DNA from 2 places in the Xenorhabdus bovienii SS-2004 genome. Region 2 is predicted to be linked to the other one. Evidence: predicted binding sites of a transcription regulator. Region 2 holds the regulator's gene; the other holds the start of a gene.

Region 1 (8,416 bases), 730 kb from region 2:
GCAAGCCACGCCAGTTCAACTTTGCCTGTCAACCGGAAAGCTAATCGCCAGACACCCAGCATTCCGATGGCAATGGCAAGAAAGTGGGTCAAATACCAGTAAAAACTGAGGGAAATTGTGCTGATGTGAATGGCGGGTAGCATCACTGAGCCCACTAGCCACGGATTTTTGGGTGATCCCCATTCTCCATTTATACCCCAATTTAAGGCTTCGACAGCATCATAAGGTACAGTAGGGTCGAGTGTGTAGCTTGCGACTACCCACAAAAGCGCATAGCCCGTGATCCAAAGAAACAACGGCATGCGATAAGACGAAGTATCAAAAAAACGCATAGCGGCAAATGATCATATTGATTGAGTTAAAGTTCCGTAGAATATTAGCTGAATTTTGAACAATTAGTGAATGACATTGGATGTTATAGGTGGTTTCTGTTAGATTCCGCGAAAAATATTCTGATTAAGCGAGTAGGATCACAAGCTATGAACCAGTTAAAGAAAAAGTCACCAGCGAAATTTTCGGCTGGTAAGCAAAAAAGAAAAAGCCGTGAAGAGTTGAATGCTGAAGGGCGTGAGCGTAAACGCCAGAAAAAACACAGTGGTCACCCATCTGGTAACCGTAATCACGGTAATGACAGTAACAAGAATCGTTCTGGAGACAAGCAGGGGCAAGATCCGCGTATCGGCAGTAAGGTTCCGGTTCCTTTGATTATTGGCGAAAAAGTCGTGGTAAAACCGGTTGTGGAAAAACCGAAAGCCAGCCAGAAGCCCCGTCTGTCACCACAGGAGGAGCTGGCAATGCTGGAGCAGGATGAGTATCTGGATGAGTTGCTGGCACGTCTCGAGAAGGGTGAAGAACTCTCTCAGGAAGAAAATGCTTATGTTGACGAGAAGCTGGATCGTATCGATGAGTTGATGGAAGAACTGGGCATCAATCTGGAAGAAGATGACAGCGAAGAAGAGAAGAAAGAAGATATCATGCAGTTGCTGAAGGGTAAGTAATTTCAGCATAAATTTGTCGCGATCATAAAGGTAGATTCATTCTGATAACCTTACTTATAACCACAGTATTAGTATGTTATTTATTGTGGTTATTGGGTAAACTATGGCAGCTATTGAGACGTAAAAATTGGTTGACTCGTGCCATCGGAACACAGCGCTGTAATTCAGTAAAAGCGTTGCGTTTCGGGGGGCGAAAACAACGGAAGGAATCAGTATGTCAGAGCCAGTCATTGTTTGGGATTTACCTTTGGTTCAGAAATATAACTATTCAGGGCCTCGTTACACTTCATACCCAACAGCTCTGGAGTTTAACCAGCAGTACGATAATACTGCTTTTGCACAGGCCGCCGCGCGTTATCCCGATCGTCCACTTTCCCTCTATATCCACATTCCGTTTTGCCACAAGCTCTGTTATTTCTGTGGCTGCAATAAATTGGTCACTCGCCAGAAGCATAAGGCAGATGACTATCTGAATATTCTGGAAAAAGAAATCACGGCACGAGCCAGATTATTCTCCCAGCGGAAAGTCAGCCAAATGCATTGGGGTGGCGGGACGCCAACTTATCTCGACAAAACACAGATCAGCCGATTGATGTCGGTGCTGCGTAGCCACTTTGATTTTCTGCCGGAATCCGAGCTTTCTATTGAAATTGATCCACGTGAGATCGAGCTGGATGTGATTGACCATCTGCGCCATGAGGGTTTTAACCGCCTGAGCATGGGAGTACAGGATTTTAATAAGGAAGTGCAGCATCTGGTTAATCGTGAGCAGGATGAGGATTTTATCTTCGAACTGGTCAATCGCGCCCGCGAAACGGGTTTTATTTCGACCAGCATTGATTTGATTTATGGCCTGCCGAAGCAGACATCAGAGAGTTTTGCCTTTACATTGCAGCGGGTGCTGGCGTTGTCTCCTGATCGCCTGAGTGTGTTCAATTATGCTCACCTGCCGGACTTGTTTGCGGCGCAGCGTAAAATCAAGGAGCATGATTTACCGAGTGCGGAACAGAAGCTGGATATTTTGCAGGGCACCATTGCTACCCTGACGGGCAATGGTTATCAGTTTATTGGGATGGATCACTTTGCCCGCCCTGATGATGAACTGGCGATTGCCCAGCGGGAAGGTGTTTTGCACCGCAATTTTCAGGGATACACCACTCAGGGAGAGTGTGACTTATTGGGCATGGGCGTTTCTGCTATCAGCATGTTGGGCGATAGTTATTCCCAGAACCAGAAAGATCTCAAAATCTACTACGCGGCGGTGGAAGAACAGGGTCATGCTTTGTGGCGTGGTTTAGTGCTGACACAGGATGACTGTATTCGCCGTGATGTGATCAAAGATCTTATCTGCAACTTTCGGCTGACTTTTGCGGATATCGAACAGCGTTATGGGTTGAATTTTGCCAACTATTTTGCCGAAGACCTGCAACTGTTGGCTCCGCTAGTGGAAGATGGGCTGGTAGATATCACGGAGAAGCAGATCCAGGTATTGCCAAAGGGACGGTTGCTGATCCGCAATGTCTGTATGTGTTTTGATAGCTACCTGCGTAATCAGATGCGTCAGCGGCAGTTTTCACGGGTGATATGAGCCAGTAAATTGATAATTACGCGATCCCTAACTCCTTCAATTTCCGGGTAATCGTATTCCTTCCCCATCCCAGCAAACGTGCGGCTTCTTGTTTATGACCGTTCGTATATTCCAACGCACAATTGAGTAAGGTACGCTCCAGCAACGGCAAAGCATCGGAAAGGAGATCAGTGCGTCCTTCTTTTAAGGCGTTCTGTGCCCACTCAGCCAATTGTCGCGGCCAGTGTTCAGGCAGTGCAGAACAGGAGGAGGGAAGATTGCCGATTTGTTCCGTTGGAGGGTTCTCAATCAGATCGGCAGGCAAATCCTGTACCAGCACTTCTTTGCTGGCTGCCATCACTGTCAGCCAGCGGCAGACATTCTCCAATTGGCGGACATTCCCCGACCATGACAGGCGCATCAGAGCGATTTCGGTATCGGGATGCAGCACTTTGGCCTCAACGCCCAATTCTTTGGCAGTCTGTTGCAGAAAATGGTGTGCCAGACGGGAAATATCTTCCACGCGATCCCGCAAAGGGGGTAATTGAACACGGATCACATTCAGCCGATGGTAGAGATCTTCGCGGAACTTACCTTCCGTCACACGCTGTTCAAGGTTCTGGTGGGTGGCGGCAATAATGCGCACATCCACTTTCACCGGCGCATAGCCACCCACCCGATAAAACTGCCCTTCTGCCAGCACTCGCAGTAAGCGAGTCTGGATATCCAGCGGCATATCGCCAATTTCATCCAGGAATAGCGAGCCACCATTAGCTTGCTCGAAACGCCCGTGTCGGACTTGATTGGCACCCGTAAAAGCGCCTTTTTCATGACCAAACAGTTCTGATTCAATCAAGTCTTTCGGGATCGCCGCCATATTTAAGGCAATAAAAGGGGATGAAGCTCGTGGGCTGTGGCGGTGCAGCGCGTGGGCGACCAACTCTTTGCCCGTTCCCGATTCACCATTGATTAAGACACTGATGGAGGAACGAGAAAGCCGGCCGATAATCCGGTATACCTCCTGCATGGAGGGGGCTTCCCCAATTATCTCAGAAACAGAGGCTGCCACTTGCGGATTGCGCGATGATTGATGTTGTTCGCGGTAATGACTCAATGCCCGCTCAACCAATGTGACAGTTTCATCAATATCGAAGGGTTTTGGCAGATAATCGAATGCACCTTGCTGATAGGCACTAACGGCAGCATCCAGATCGGAATGAGCCGTCATGATAATGACGGGAAGCTGTGGATGGCTCTGTTTTATCTGGTTAAGCAGATTCAGGCCATCTAAACCCGGCATACGGATATCCGACAGCAGAACTTCCGGGCAGTTCTGTGAGAGTGCTGTCAGCACGGAATCGGCATTTTCAAAACTGACGCACTCCAGACCTGCGCCACTCAGCGCCCGTTCAAGTACCCAGCGGATAGAACTGTCATCATCAACGATCCAGACTTTTCCTCGTTGCATTATTATCCCCTATTTCTTGCTCGGTTATTTCTTGATAGGCAGGTAAATGGAAAATTCCGTGTGACCCGGCCAACTGGTGAATTCGATTTTGCCAGCGTGTTGATCGATAAGGTTACGGGCGATGGATAACCCAAGTCCAGTTCCTCCTTCATGCCCACTGACCATGGGATAAAATAGCGTATCCTGAATGTTGGGAGGAATGCCCGGGCCGTTGTCTTCAATATCAATTCTGGCTACCAGACGATAGCGTTCACCATGTAAGGTAATTTGGAACGCGGTTCGGGTTCGCAGGATGATCGTTCCACCTTTTTCCCCCAGAGCCTGTAGTGCATTGCGGGTCATATTCAGTAAAACCTGCTCAATTTGATCTGGATAATGCGCCAGCTCTGGCAGGCTGGGATCATAATCTTTGATCAAAGTGACATTGGCGGGCATTTCCAATGATACCAACTGATAAACCCGTTCAACAACATAGTGGATGCTCTGGCTGATTCGGGTTCCCGGATGCTGTGGACCCAACAATCGATCAACGAGGGCGCGCAGCCTGTCAGCCTGCTCAATAATCACTTGGGTATATTCCCGCAGGGAGGGATCGGGCAACGCTTTTGCAAGCAGTTGCGCCGCTCCCCGCAGTCCTCCAAGGGGATTTTTTATTTCATGTGCCAGCCCCCGAACCAATTCCCGCGCAGCCGCCTGCTGTGCCTGTTGTATCTGCTCTTGGCTTAAACGACGCTGGCTATCCATAGGAGCGAGTTCCAGCAGAATAAACTGTTCGGAAATGGGTTGGGCACTGAGCGACATTACATGAGAGTGATTGTTGATCACCAATATCACTTCGTTATCGGTAAAACCATGACCCCTAATCAAACTGGAACGCATCAATTCTGTGTCCAGTGAGAGATAGCTGAATAGCACCGGAAGGGGAGTACCGAATAATTTACGCGTACTTTGTGCCAGTAGTTGCATGGCTGAATGGTTGGCATAGCGGATAATCAAATCGTTATCCAGTACCAAGACACTGTTAATCAGTGAGTCGAGTATGTGTTCTGCTTTGGGAAAATCAACCATCATCATCCAACCTTTGCACTTTTTTGGTGCATTGTACCTTAGTTAAGCATAAACCGGGCAGTCTCTCCGTGCAGTCTGTGATTTGTTTATCAAGTGTCATCTGCCGTCGCAAATGTGCAGGAAAAGGACCCATCCGAAGATGGGTCAAAAGTTTCACGGCAACAAAAAGGGCAATTGTGATGCTATCAAGTATTACACGCTGTAATACAGTTCAAATTCCAGCGGATGTGGCGTCATGCGTACTCGTTCGATTTCACCATGCAGTAATTTGATATAAGCATCAATGGCATCATCAGTGAAAACACCACCACGAGTCAGGAATTCCCGGTCTGCATCCAGAGCGGCTAACGCGTCATCCAGAGAAGAGGCGACGGTTGGGATCTCTTGAGCTTCTTCTGCCGGCAGGTCATATAGATTTTTGTCCATCGCATCGCCAGGATGGATTTTGTTGATGATGCCATCAAGACCTGCCATCAGCAGGGCAGAAAAGGACAGATAAGGGTTTGCGGCCGGATCAGGGAAACGCACTTCAATACGGCGGGCTTTGGCGCTTGCCACAACCGGAATGCGGATGGAGGCAGAGCGGTTACGGGCTGAGTAAGCCAGCATCACTGGCGCTTCAAAACCCGGAACCAGACGTTTGTACGAGTTAGTGGTTGGGTTGGTAAAGGCATTCAATGCACGGGCATGTTTGATTACGCCGCCGATATAGTAAAGCGCCAGTTCGGACAGGCCACCATATTTATCACCGGCGAATAGATTAGTACCATTTTTGGACAGCGACATGTGGCAGTGCATACCAGAGCCGTTATCGCCTACCAGCGGTTTCGGCATAAACGTTGCGGTCTTACCGAATGAATGGGCCACATTGTGCACTACATATTTGTAAATCTGGGTTTCATCCGCTTTTTTGGTCATAGTATTAAAGCGGGTCGCGATTTCATTCTGGCCTGCGGTCGCTACTTCATGGTGATGAGCTTCAACCACCAGCCCCATTTTTTCCATTGTCAGACACATGGCTGAACGCAGATCCTGAGAGGAATCCACGGGAGGAACCGGAAAATAACCGCCTTTGATGCCCGGACGATGACCTTTGTTACCGCCTTCATAGCGTGTCCCACTGTTCCATGCAGCTTCAATATCATCGATATGGTAATAACTGCCCGAAATGGAATTGCCGAAACGAATGTCGTCAAACAGGAAAAACTCAGGCTCTGGCCCAAACAGGACAGTATCGGCAATATCACTTGCACGCAGGAAATCTTCCGCGCGTTTGGCAATCGAACGCGGGTCACGGCTATAACCCTGCATGGTACCGGGTTCCAGAATATCACAGCGCAGGATCAGCGTGGCGTCATCAAAGAAGGGATCTCGCATTGCGGTCGTTGGATCTGGCATTAACACCATGTCAGATTCATTGATCCCTTTCCAGCCACCGATCGATGAACCGTCAAACATTTTGCCATCTTCGAAGAAATCTTCATCAATCTGGTGGGAAGGAATGGTGATGTGCTGTTCTTTACCTTTGGTATCAGTAAAACGTAAGTCAATAAACTTCACCTGATGTTCTTCAATCATGGACAAAACATGTTCAACGGACATACTGAGTTCTCTTGGTTGACGTCAGCCTGATAATTCGGCGCAAGGGACATGCGGCGTTATCTAATGGGCTGAAATGGGCTGATGATGTGTGTCTCTGTATAGGGTCAATGTTTATAAAATTGATGCTTATGAGAAGAGTATTGCGAGAAGTGTGCCAACTTTTTAAAAGTCTTTAAGATCAGCGGATGAGTGGGTTAGTGGGTAAAAACGGAAGAAATCACAGTCAAGTTTTAAGTAAAATTGCACTAATTTAGTGAAGTAGGTGAGCAAAAAAACAAATTTGCACCATTATAGTGAAAAATAAGGGAAGTGCAGACCATTTTGACTGATAGTTTATGCTTAGTGCTACAGACGAAAAGATTGCATAATCAATTTATTAGAAGCTGAATATACGGGCGCAGTCATGATCTCAACTAGAAACATTGCTCTTGCTCATATAAAAACTCTGAAAATGCTTACCGTGGGAGGCCATTCCCACGGTTTTCTGTTAATTCCGGTGGCATTTTCTTAATTACCACGTTGTCCTTAGTCCGACTTGGCCCTTCAGATCGTAGCTGTCTGCAAAATTATTCAGGCTGGTGCTGGCTGAAGCCTGAGCATAGACGAAAGATTTTCCATTATCCCAACTATAGGAACCACCCGCCCCTCCGTCTCCCCAAGTGCGATCATTGCCACTGATAAAGGCAACATCGGCGACTTTAGCCGAGTCATTTCTTCCCAAAACCTCTTGATTAATATTGAAAAAACCATATAAACGTGTGGCTTTTTGACGATAGTCTATCGTCGTGCCTACACGAAGTTTCAGACTTTGGCTTCGGTCAAAACGGATTTTGGCTCCAAACGGATCATGAAACCCATTCATATTTATGGAAGAATATACGAGTTGTGCTTGTGGGGTCATTGACCATTTCTGATTCAAGCCAATCTCTTGTCCTGCTTCCAGACCCAATGCATACCCCAGCGCGGATTTACTATTTCCCAAAGCTCGGCCGGCAGTCTTTGAATGCAGATCGTTGTCAAAGTAGGTCATCTGGGCTAAGCCATCCACATAAAACTTATTCTTGCCGTACCACGTACTGGTCGCACCAAACGTATAACCATTTGCACGAATGTTACCGTCACCATGCGGAGAGCCTACGTCTGCATCAATCTTCGAATATTGCAGGAAGCCACCGCCCGTGACTGAACCCTGGTTATTTTCATAAAAACGTTTGTCCATACCAATCTGAGCACGAACCATGTTATAGGTGGTTGCATTCGCATCGGATGTAGAGACACGTGGCGACAATTTACCGTAAGAAGCGGTTATTCGCCCCCATACCCCAGTGGGCATCTGGCTTGTACTATCGTCAGTGCTGTCTTCGGCAGCAGAGCTTCTGAATTCACCTGTGCCAAGCACCCGATCCTTACGTCCTCCGGTTCGGTCACGCAAGGACTCTGGCGCATTCATAATCTGCAACATCCGTCCATAACTCTCGTAAACGCTAACGCCTGCCTGATATGTGGGTTTTGAATTATCCGACGATGAGCGCAGATACAACGAATTGTCGGCGCTATTCTTATAAAGACGGTAGGCATGAGCACCCGTTACAAGAGTTGGATTACCCTTATGGCTATAGTCACCAGCCAAACTGAAATTTCCGCCCGCTGCACCTTTCATATCAACAACTTTGATACCTTCGTTCGTTTTGGCACCCTTTCCACCAACATTTT
Region 2 (8,416 bases):
ATTTTATTTAAGGAACACCCCATGTTTCTGACTATTGCTCTGTTCATTACCGGGTTGATTTTACTGGTGTATGGATCTGATAGATTAGTATATGGTGCTGCGGTTTTTGCCCGCTCACTGAAAATACCCCCCTATATCGTCGGATTGACAGTTATGGGAATCGGCACTTCACTGCCAGAGTTGATGGTATCTATCACAGCAGCTCAAGATGGGCTACCGAACATAGCTGTAGGCAATGCCATTGGTTCCAATATTACCAATCTGCTACTGATTACTGGCGCTGCGTCACTCATTCGACCGATCACAGTGAAATCAGATATCCTGAGGCGGGAATTGCCGCTGATGTTGCTGATTACTGCATTTGTAGGCTATATTCTGGCAGACAGCTACCTGAACCGCCTGGACGGTATCGTCCTGTTACTTACCGCCTTGTTTTTTATCGTCATAATGATCAAAATGACAACAGTTTCCCAAGATGATGGTCTAGACAGCTATATGCAGGAACGAGATGCAGAATTACCTGTCGAAGGCAACAAAGGCATCGCACTTCTCTGGGTTGTTTTAGGATTGATTATCCTCCCCATTTCTACCCGCATGGTGATTGACAATGCGGCTGTGATTGCACGTATTTATAGCATCAGTGAGCTGATTATTGGCCTGACAATTCTGGCGGTAGGCACCAGCCTGCCTGAACTGGCTACTTCAATTGCTGCGGCCATTAAAGGCGAGAATGATATGGCGATGGGCAATATCATCGGCTCAAATGTTTTCAACATCACTCTGGTATTGGGTATCCCCGGTATACTTTCACCCGGCGTTATTTCACCTCAGGCCTTTTCCCGGGACTTCTGGGTCATGATGGCTGCCAGTGTGTTATTCACGATATTCTGTCTGGGGAGAAAGCATCGATTGAACCGATTAAACGGCATCCTGTTACTGGGCTGTTTTATCGCTTATTTTTTCGTACTTTTTGTTTCTAATTATTACGGTACTGATTAATTGCCGATGACGTGGGAAGTAGAAATGTCTAAGATAGATTTTCAACAATCAGGTAAAAAAGTATTACAGGTCGAACTCGACGGATTGGCAGAACTGGAACAATATATTAATGAAGATTTCAGCCGAGCCTGTGAGTTGATGTTTGGTTGTGAAGGAAAAATCATTGTCATGGGGATGGGAAAATCCGGTCATATTGGACGAAAAATTGCCGCCACATTTGCCAGTACTGGCACGCCCTCTTTCTTTGTCCACCCCGGTGAAGCCAGCCACGGTGATCTCGGTATGGTGACATCAAAAGACATCGTGCTGACAATCTCCAATTCCGGTGAATCCAATGAAATCGTTGCCTTGATCCCCGTCCTCAAACGGCAAAAAGTTCCGCTTATCTGTATGACAAACAACCCAAACAGTAGCATGGGGAAAGCTGCCGATATCCATCTGTGCATCAAAACACCACAGGAAGCCTGCCCGCTTGGATTAGCGCCCACCACTAGCACGACAGCAACACTTGTTATGGGAGATGCTCTGGCCGTTGCGCTCTTACAAGCTCGAGGTTTTACCGCTGAAGACTTTGCCCTTTCCCATCCGGGTGGCACGCTGGGACGCAAACTTCTGTTACTGACCAGTGACTTAATGACCATCGGTGATGATATTCCCCGTGTTCCTTATACCGCGACACTACGTGAAGCCTTGGTTGAAATCACCCGCAAGAAACTGGGAATGACCGTCATCTGCGATGACGATATGCAGATCAAAGGAATTTTCACTGACGGGGATTTGCGCCGTGTTTTCGATATGGGAATCGATTTAAACCATGCAAACATCTCTGATGTTATGACTATCGGCGGTGTCCGCATCAAGCCCCATACACTGGCCGTTGATGCCCTGAACCTGATGCAGTCACGCCACATCACGTCCTTGCTGGTCACTGACGGTGACAAATTGCTCGGCGTACTGCATATGCACGACCTCTTACAGGCGGGTGTAGTATAAGGTCGGTATATACCCAACAGAGAAAGATGAAGGGTAGAGTATGTATAAAGCACAGGTAATGGTATAAGCAGCTGTGGTATAAACCTTAAGAGAATTCCTGAATGAGTCAGAAAACGTATCTGGACACCTGTTATGGCCCGGTCAACGAAGAAATTATCGAAAGAGCCAGTAAAATCCGTCTACTGATTTGTGATGTTGATGGTGTGATGTCAGATGGCCTGATATATATGGGCAACCAGGGTGAAGAACTGAAAGCCTTTAACGTTCGTGATGGTTACGGCATCCGTTGTCTGATTACCTCAGGCATTGAAGTCGCCATCATTACTGGCCGTAAAGCTAAGTTGCTGGAAGATCGCGCAGAAACACTGGGTATTACACATCTTTACCAAGGACAGAGCGATAAGGTTTTGGCGTATCAGGAACTGTTAGATAAACTAACGTTACAGCCAGAACAGGTCGCTTATATTGGTGATGATCTTATCGACTGGCCTGTAATGGCACAAGTTGGGTTATCTGTTGCGGTTTCTGATGCCCATCCACTGCTGCTGCCAAGAGCAGATTATGTGACTCAGATTGCAGGTGGCCGTGGTGCAGTCAGGGAGCTTTGTGATTTGGTACTTTTCGCTCAGAATAAGCTGGAAGGTGCCAAAGGGTTATCAATATAAGACTAAAATTGAAAAGAGAATGAGCAGAATTCAATCCTGGCTGATCGGAACACTGGCATTGATCGCGCTTGCGCTGATTGGCTGGAATTTATCCAATTTAAACGAAAACGCCTCATCACCAATTGTGGATGATGGGTATCCCACTTATCAAACACAGGAAGCCACTTCTTTTGTCTATGATCCCGAGGGCAAGCTGGCTTACAAACTGGTGGCAGATGATGTACAGAACTATACGGAAAGCAAACTGACTTGGTTTACTAAACCCATATTGACAACCTTTGCCTCCAATAGCACTTCCGAAACACCGACATGGACAGTACGCGCAAATAAAGCAAAGCTGACCAACGATAAAATGCTCTATCTGTACGGCGATGTCCAGCTGGATAGCCTGACCGATGCCTCACAACTGCAACGGATCACAACAGAAAATGCGACCGTCAATCTGGTGTCTCAAGATATCTTATCCGACGACCAAGTCACTCTGATTGGTGTCGGCCTGAAATCTGTTGGCATGAAAATGCGTGGCAATCTGCGAAACAAAACTGCTGAATTGATTGAAAAGGTGACGACTCACTATGAGATCCCAAATGAACAACCTAATCCGTAATACCGTTATTGCCAGTACCCTGTTTGCAGTCAGCCTGCCCGTACTGGCATTGAAAGAAGATACGAAACAGCCCATTACCCTTAATTCTGACAGGCAATCTTTGGATTTAACGGGGAACGTAGCCACATTTACGGATAATGTCAGCGTAAAACAAGGCTCAATCGACATTCATGCGGATAAAGTCGTCGTCACTCGCCCAGAAGGGGATGCGAAAAAAACGGTTATTGAAGCCTACGGTAATCCGGCGACTTTCTATCAGTTACAAGATGACGGCAAACCCATCAAAGGGCATGCCTCAAAAATGCGCTATGAGATGGATAAAGAGCTGATGACGCTGACAGGTAATGCCTATCTTGAACAACTCGACAGTAACATCAAAGGCGATAAAATCACCTATCTGGTGCCAACACAGCAAATGGAAGCCTTTAGTGATAAAGGTAAACGTGTTACTACCGTCCTGTTGCCTTCCCAGCTACAGGAAAAAGGCATCAGTGTTAACAACAAGAGTAAATAACGACGTATGGCAATTTTAAACGCAGAAAATCTGGCAAAGGCTTATAAGGGTCGCAGGGTCGTTGAGGACGTCAGTCTGACCGTCAAATCAGGCGAAATCGTGGGTTTGCTTGGCCCCAATGGGGCAGGTAAAACCACGACCTTCTACATGGTGGTCGGCATTGTGCCACGTGATACTGGCACCATTACTATTGATGATGAAGACATCAGCCTGCTGCCTCTGCATGAACGCGCCCGCCGGGGAATAGGCTATTTGCCACAAGAACCTTCCATTTTCCGTCGTCTGAGCGTATTTGACAATTTGATGGCAGTCTTGGAGATCCGCAAGGATATCACGCAAGAGCAACGAAAAGAGCGGGCAGAAGAATTAATGGAAGAGTTTCATATTTCCCATCTGCGTGACAATCTGGGACAGTCACTTTCCGGTGGTGAACGCCGTCGTGTGGAAATTGCCCGTGCTCTGGCCGCCAACCCGAAATTCATTCTGCTGGATGAACCTTTTGCTGGCGTCGATCCCATCTCCGTACTCGATATCAAAAAGATCATTCAACATCTGCGGGACTATGGGCTGGGAGTTCTGATTACAGACCACAATGTCCGTGAAACACTGGATGTCTGCGAACGCGCCTATATCGTCAGCCAAGGCCAGTTGATTGCCCACGGCTCACCGGAAGATATTCTCAACAATGAGCAGGTCAAACGCGTTTATCTGGGTGAGGGTTTCCGTCTTTAATCCTGATTCTGTCAGGCGTCATTCAGGAGAAATTCCAGAGAAATTCAGGAGAAAGTGGTAATGCTATGAAGCAAAGTTTGCAACTCAGGCTCAGTCAGCAACTGGCGATGACGCCACAACTCCAGCAAGCTATCCGTTTGTTGCAACTTTCTACGCTTGAACTTCAACAAGAGATCCAGCAGGCTTTGGAAGCTAACCCACTGCTTGAACAGGATGATCCTCATGAGGAAATCGACAGTCAGGAATCTCCTGATGCGGTAACTGAGGTGATGGATACCCGCGAAGCGCTTGAACAGAAGAATATACCGGAAGAACTGCCATTGGATGCCAGTTGGGATGAAATTTACACGGCTGGCACTCCTTCGGGGACAAACAGCGATTACAGTGCTGAGGATTTTCCCGTTTATCAGGGTGAAACCACTCAGACACTGCAAGACTATCTGATGTGGCAGGCAGGGTTGACACCGTTTACTGAAACGGATTCTGCCATCGCCACCTCCATCATTGATGCGATTGATGATTCAGGCTATCTGACAGTTTCAATCGAAGAGATCCTTGCCAGCATTGGCGATAATGAGCTGACGCTAGAAGAAGTGGAAATCGTACTCAAACGCATACAGCATTTCGATCCGATTGGTATCGCCGCCCGCGATTTGCGTGAATGCCTGCTTATTCAACTTTCGATGCTGCCGACAAAAACACCTTATCTGAACGAAGCCAAACTGGTTGTCAGCAAATACCTTGAGCTATTGGGCAATCGAGACTTTCGTAATGTGTTACGTCAGAGCAAATTAAAGGAAAATGCCCTGAAAGAAGCCATCGATATTATTCAATCATTGGAACCCAAACCCGGATTAGTGGTCAATGCAGGTGAATCCGAGTATGTTATTCCTGATGTGCTTGCTCATAAAGAGAATGAAAGCTGGCAAGTCAAACTGAATACCGATAGCATCCCCCGTCTGCGCATCAATCAACACTACGCAGCATTGGGGCAACAGGCCCATAGTGAAAGCGACAGTCTGTTCATTCGCAATAATCTGCAAGAGGCCAAATGGCTGATAAAAAGCCTCGAAAGCCGTAATGACACGTTATTGAAAGTTGCCAGTTGCATTGTTGAACGGCAACAAGATTTTTTTGAATATGGTGCAGAGCACATGAAACCGCTAGTACTGGCAGATATCGCCTATCAGGTTGAAATGCACGAATCCACCATTTCCCGTGTGACAACACAGAAATATCTGTATAGCCCACGGGGCATTTTTGAATTGAAATATTTTTTCTCCAGCCATGTCAATACCGATAGCGGAGGTGAAGCCTCTTCTACTGCGATACGGGCACTGGTGAAAAAATTGGTCGCGGCAGAAAACCCGGCCAAGCCACTGAGTGACAGCAAATTGACCAGCATTCTGGCCGAACAGGGCATTCAAGTCGCGCGTCGAACTGTCGCAAAATATAGAGAGTCGTTATCCATCCCGCCTTCAAACCAACGCAAAAAACTGGTTTGAACCACACAGAGAAGGAAAACACTATGCAACTCAATGTCACAGGCCACAATATTGAAATCACTGATGCATTACGCAACATTGTGAATACAAAATACGGCAAACTGGATCAATATTTCGATAAAATTAACCTCATTCAGGTCATACTCCGAGTGGAGAAAGTGCAGAAAATCGCTGAAGCCACGGTGTATGTCAATGGAGGTGAGTTGCATGCAAGCTCAGAGCATGAAGACATGTATGCGGCGATTGATGCACTGGCAGATAAGCTGGCACGTCAATTGACCAAACACAAAAGTAAGTTGAGACAACATTAACAGCTTTCTGGCAACGGGGCTGTCATAAACTCATCACTGTTCTACTTACATACCCAATAGATTCAGGTGAAAGGTATAAACAGTGCATCAATACCGGATGCCTCCAGTCAGGCATCCGGTATTACAGGCCCTAAGTGATTAAAGAAATGAACAACGAAACAGATTTACCACTAAGTTCGGTACTTTCGCCCGAATGTACACGCAACAACGTACCTTGTTCGAGTAAAAAGCGCGCCTTAGAGATTATCAGTGAACTGGCATCAAAACAGCTTGGATTACCGGAAAATGCCGTATTCGAGGCTATTCTTTCCCGCGAAAAAGTGGGCACCACAGGTATCGGCAACGGGATTGCCATTCCTCACGGCAAACTGGATAAAGAGTGTTCACATAATGCCGTTGGCGTGTTTCTGAATCTGGAACAGCCTATTGCCTTCGATGCCATCGATAATCAACCTGTTGACTTGCTGTTTGCTTTATTGGTGCCGTCTGACCAGTGTCAGACCCATTTACATTCACTATCATTGATTGCAAAGCGTCTTGCAGATAAGAATCTCTGCCGCCGTCTGCGTTCAGCACAAAGTGACGAAGAGCTATATAAAATCATAACTGAATAAATAGCGATTAGAATTATTGGAAAGCAACAAAACAGCAGCGGTTTATTAGAACCGCTGAGATATTAAAGGGGAGTCATCTTATGGTGCTGATGATAGTCAGCGGTCGTTCCGGCTCCGGTAAATCCGTTGCCCTGCGTGCGCTGGAAGATATGGGATTCTATTGTGTCGATAACCTGCCGGTGGTCTTACTGCCGGAACTGGCAGGCACATTAGCTGAACGCGGTATTTCAGCGGCGGTCAGCATAGACGTGAGAAATATGCCGGAGTCGCCAGAAATTTTCGAAGAAGCTCTGACGAAACTGCCGGACACGTTCTCGCCACAATTACTGTTTCTTGATGCGGATCGCAACACCCTGATCCGCCGCTACAGTGACACACGTCGCCTGCATCCACTATCAAGCAAAAATCTGTCGCTGGAAAGCGCTATTGATCAAGAAAGTGACCTGCTGGAACCCCTGCGTTCACGGGCAGATTTGATCATCGACACCTCTGAAATGTCCGTGCATGAATTGGCAGAAATGCTCAGAACGCGTCTACTGGGCAAACGCGAACGCGAACTGACGATGGTGTTTGAGTCTTTCGGCTTTAAGCATGGTATTCCGATTGATGCCGATTATGTTTTCGATGTGCGTTTCCTGCCAAACCCACACTGGGATCCTAAACTGCGGCCAATGACCGGTTTAGATCGCCCTGTGGCTGCCTTTTTGGATCGCCACACAGAAGTACACAATTTTATTTACCAGACCCGCAGCTATCTTGAACTCTGGCTGCCGATGCTCGAAACCAATAACCGCAGCTATCTCACCGTGGCAATTGGTTGTACGGGGGGTAAACACCGTTCCGTCTACGTCGCTGAACAATTAGCGGACTACTTCCGTTCCCGTGGCAAAAACGTGCAATCACGTCACCGCACACTGGAAAAACGTAAATAATACAATAATGGCAGAGCATGACAGTCAAAAAGCAGCTTGAAATTAAAAATCGGCTTGGTATGCATGCCCGACCTGCAATGAAATTGCATGACCTTGTGCAGCAGTTTCAATCGCAGGTCATTCTGCGCAACAGCAGCAATATTCAAGCCGAAGCCCACAGTGTGATTGCCATGCTTATGCTGGATTCCGAACAAGGCAGTTACATTGAAGTTGAGGCGACCGGGTCGGATGAGCAGCAGGCACTGGCCGCCATTATTGAGTTATTTAATGCCGGATTTGATGAAGAATAAACATTTCCCTACTCTTTCCTGCCTTTTCCTTCCTTTTAAACACTGAATCATCTCACTATAAGATGCCGTTTCTTAAGCTAAATATCGTTTTTTCTCAGTTCCTGCCATTTACGACTATATATCGTTCAAATAATACCACTGTCTAATAAATAATTATCAGTATTCAACAATGGATATCAAGGGTGAAAATTAACCCATAATCACGCCATATTCCTCTCATTATTCCTTCTGTCTGTCATCATCCATAGAAGATC

Evidence for each region. The regulator sigma-54, encoded in region 2, starts transcription at its own class of promoters, with help from an activator protein. The targets are predictions, from matches to a motif close to GTTGGCACANNTTTCGCTNT.
Region 1: a site for sigma-54 is predicted at 6,843-6,862, ahead of glnA (glutamate--ammonia ligase). Genes of this name have one in related genera too.

Annotation. Positions count from the first base shown of each region.
Region 1 covers NC_013892.1:200,176-208,591, forward strand. The annotation lists gene XBJ1_RS00890 (glycosyltransferase family 39 protein) at 1-332, opposite strand, end outside; gene yihI (Der GTPase-activating protein YihI) at 480-998, shown strand; gene hemN (oxygen-independent coproporphyrinogen III oxidase) at 1,213-2,586, shown strand; gene glnG (nitrogen regulation protein NR(I)) at 2,603-4,033, opposite strand; gene glnL (nitrogen regulation protein NR(II)) at 4,058-5,107, opposite strand; gene glnA (glutamate--ammonia ligase) at 5,294-6,703, opposite strand; gene XBJ1_RS00920 (autotransporter outer membrane beta-barrel domain-containing protein) at 7,215-8,416, opposite strand, start outside.
Region 2 covers NC_013892.1:3,700,188-3,708,603, reverse strand. The annotation lists gene XBJ1_RS16315 (calcium/sodium antiporter) at 22-999, shown strand; gene kdsD (arabinose-5-phosphate isomerase KdsD) at 1,024-1,992, shown strand; gene kdsC (3-deoxy-manno-octulosonate-8-phosphatase KdsC) at 2,094-2,657, shown strand; gene lptC (LPS export ABC transporter periplasmic protein LptC) at 2,677-3,264, shown strand; gene lptA (lipopolysaccharide ABC transporter substrate-binding protein LptA) at 3,245-3,778, shown strand; gene lptB (LPS export ABC transporter ATP-binding protein) at 3,785-4,510, shown strand; gene rpoN (RNA polymerase factor sigma-54) at 4,576-6,015, shown strand; gene hpf (ribosome hibernation promoting factor) at 6,039-6,326, shown strand; gene ptsN (PTS IIA-like nitrogen regulatory protein PtsN) at 6,473-6,940, shown strand; gene rapZ (RNase adapter RapZ) at 7,021-7,872, shown strand; gene npr (PTS phosphocarrier protein NPr) at 7,890-8,162, shown strand.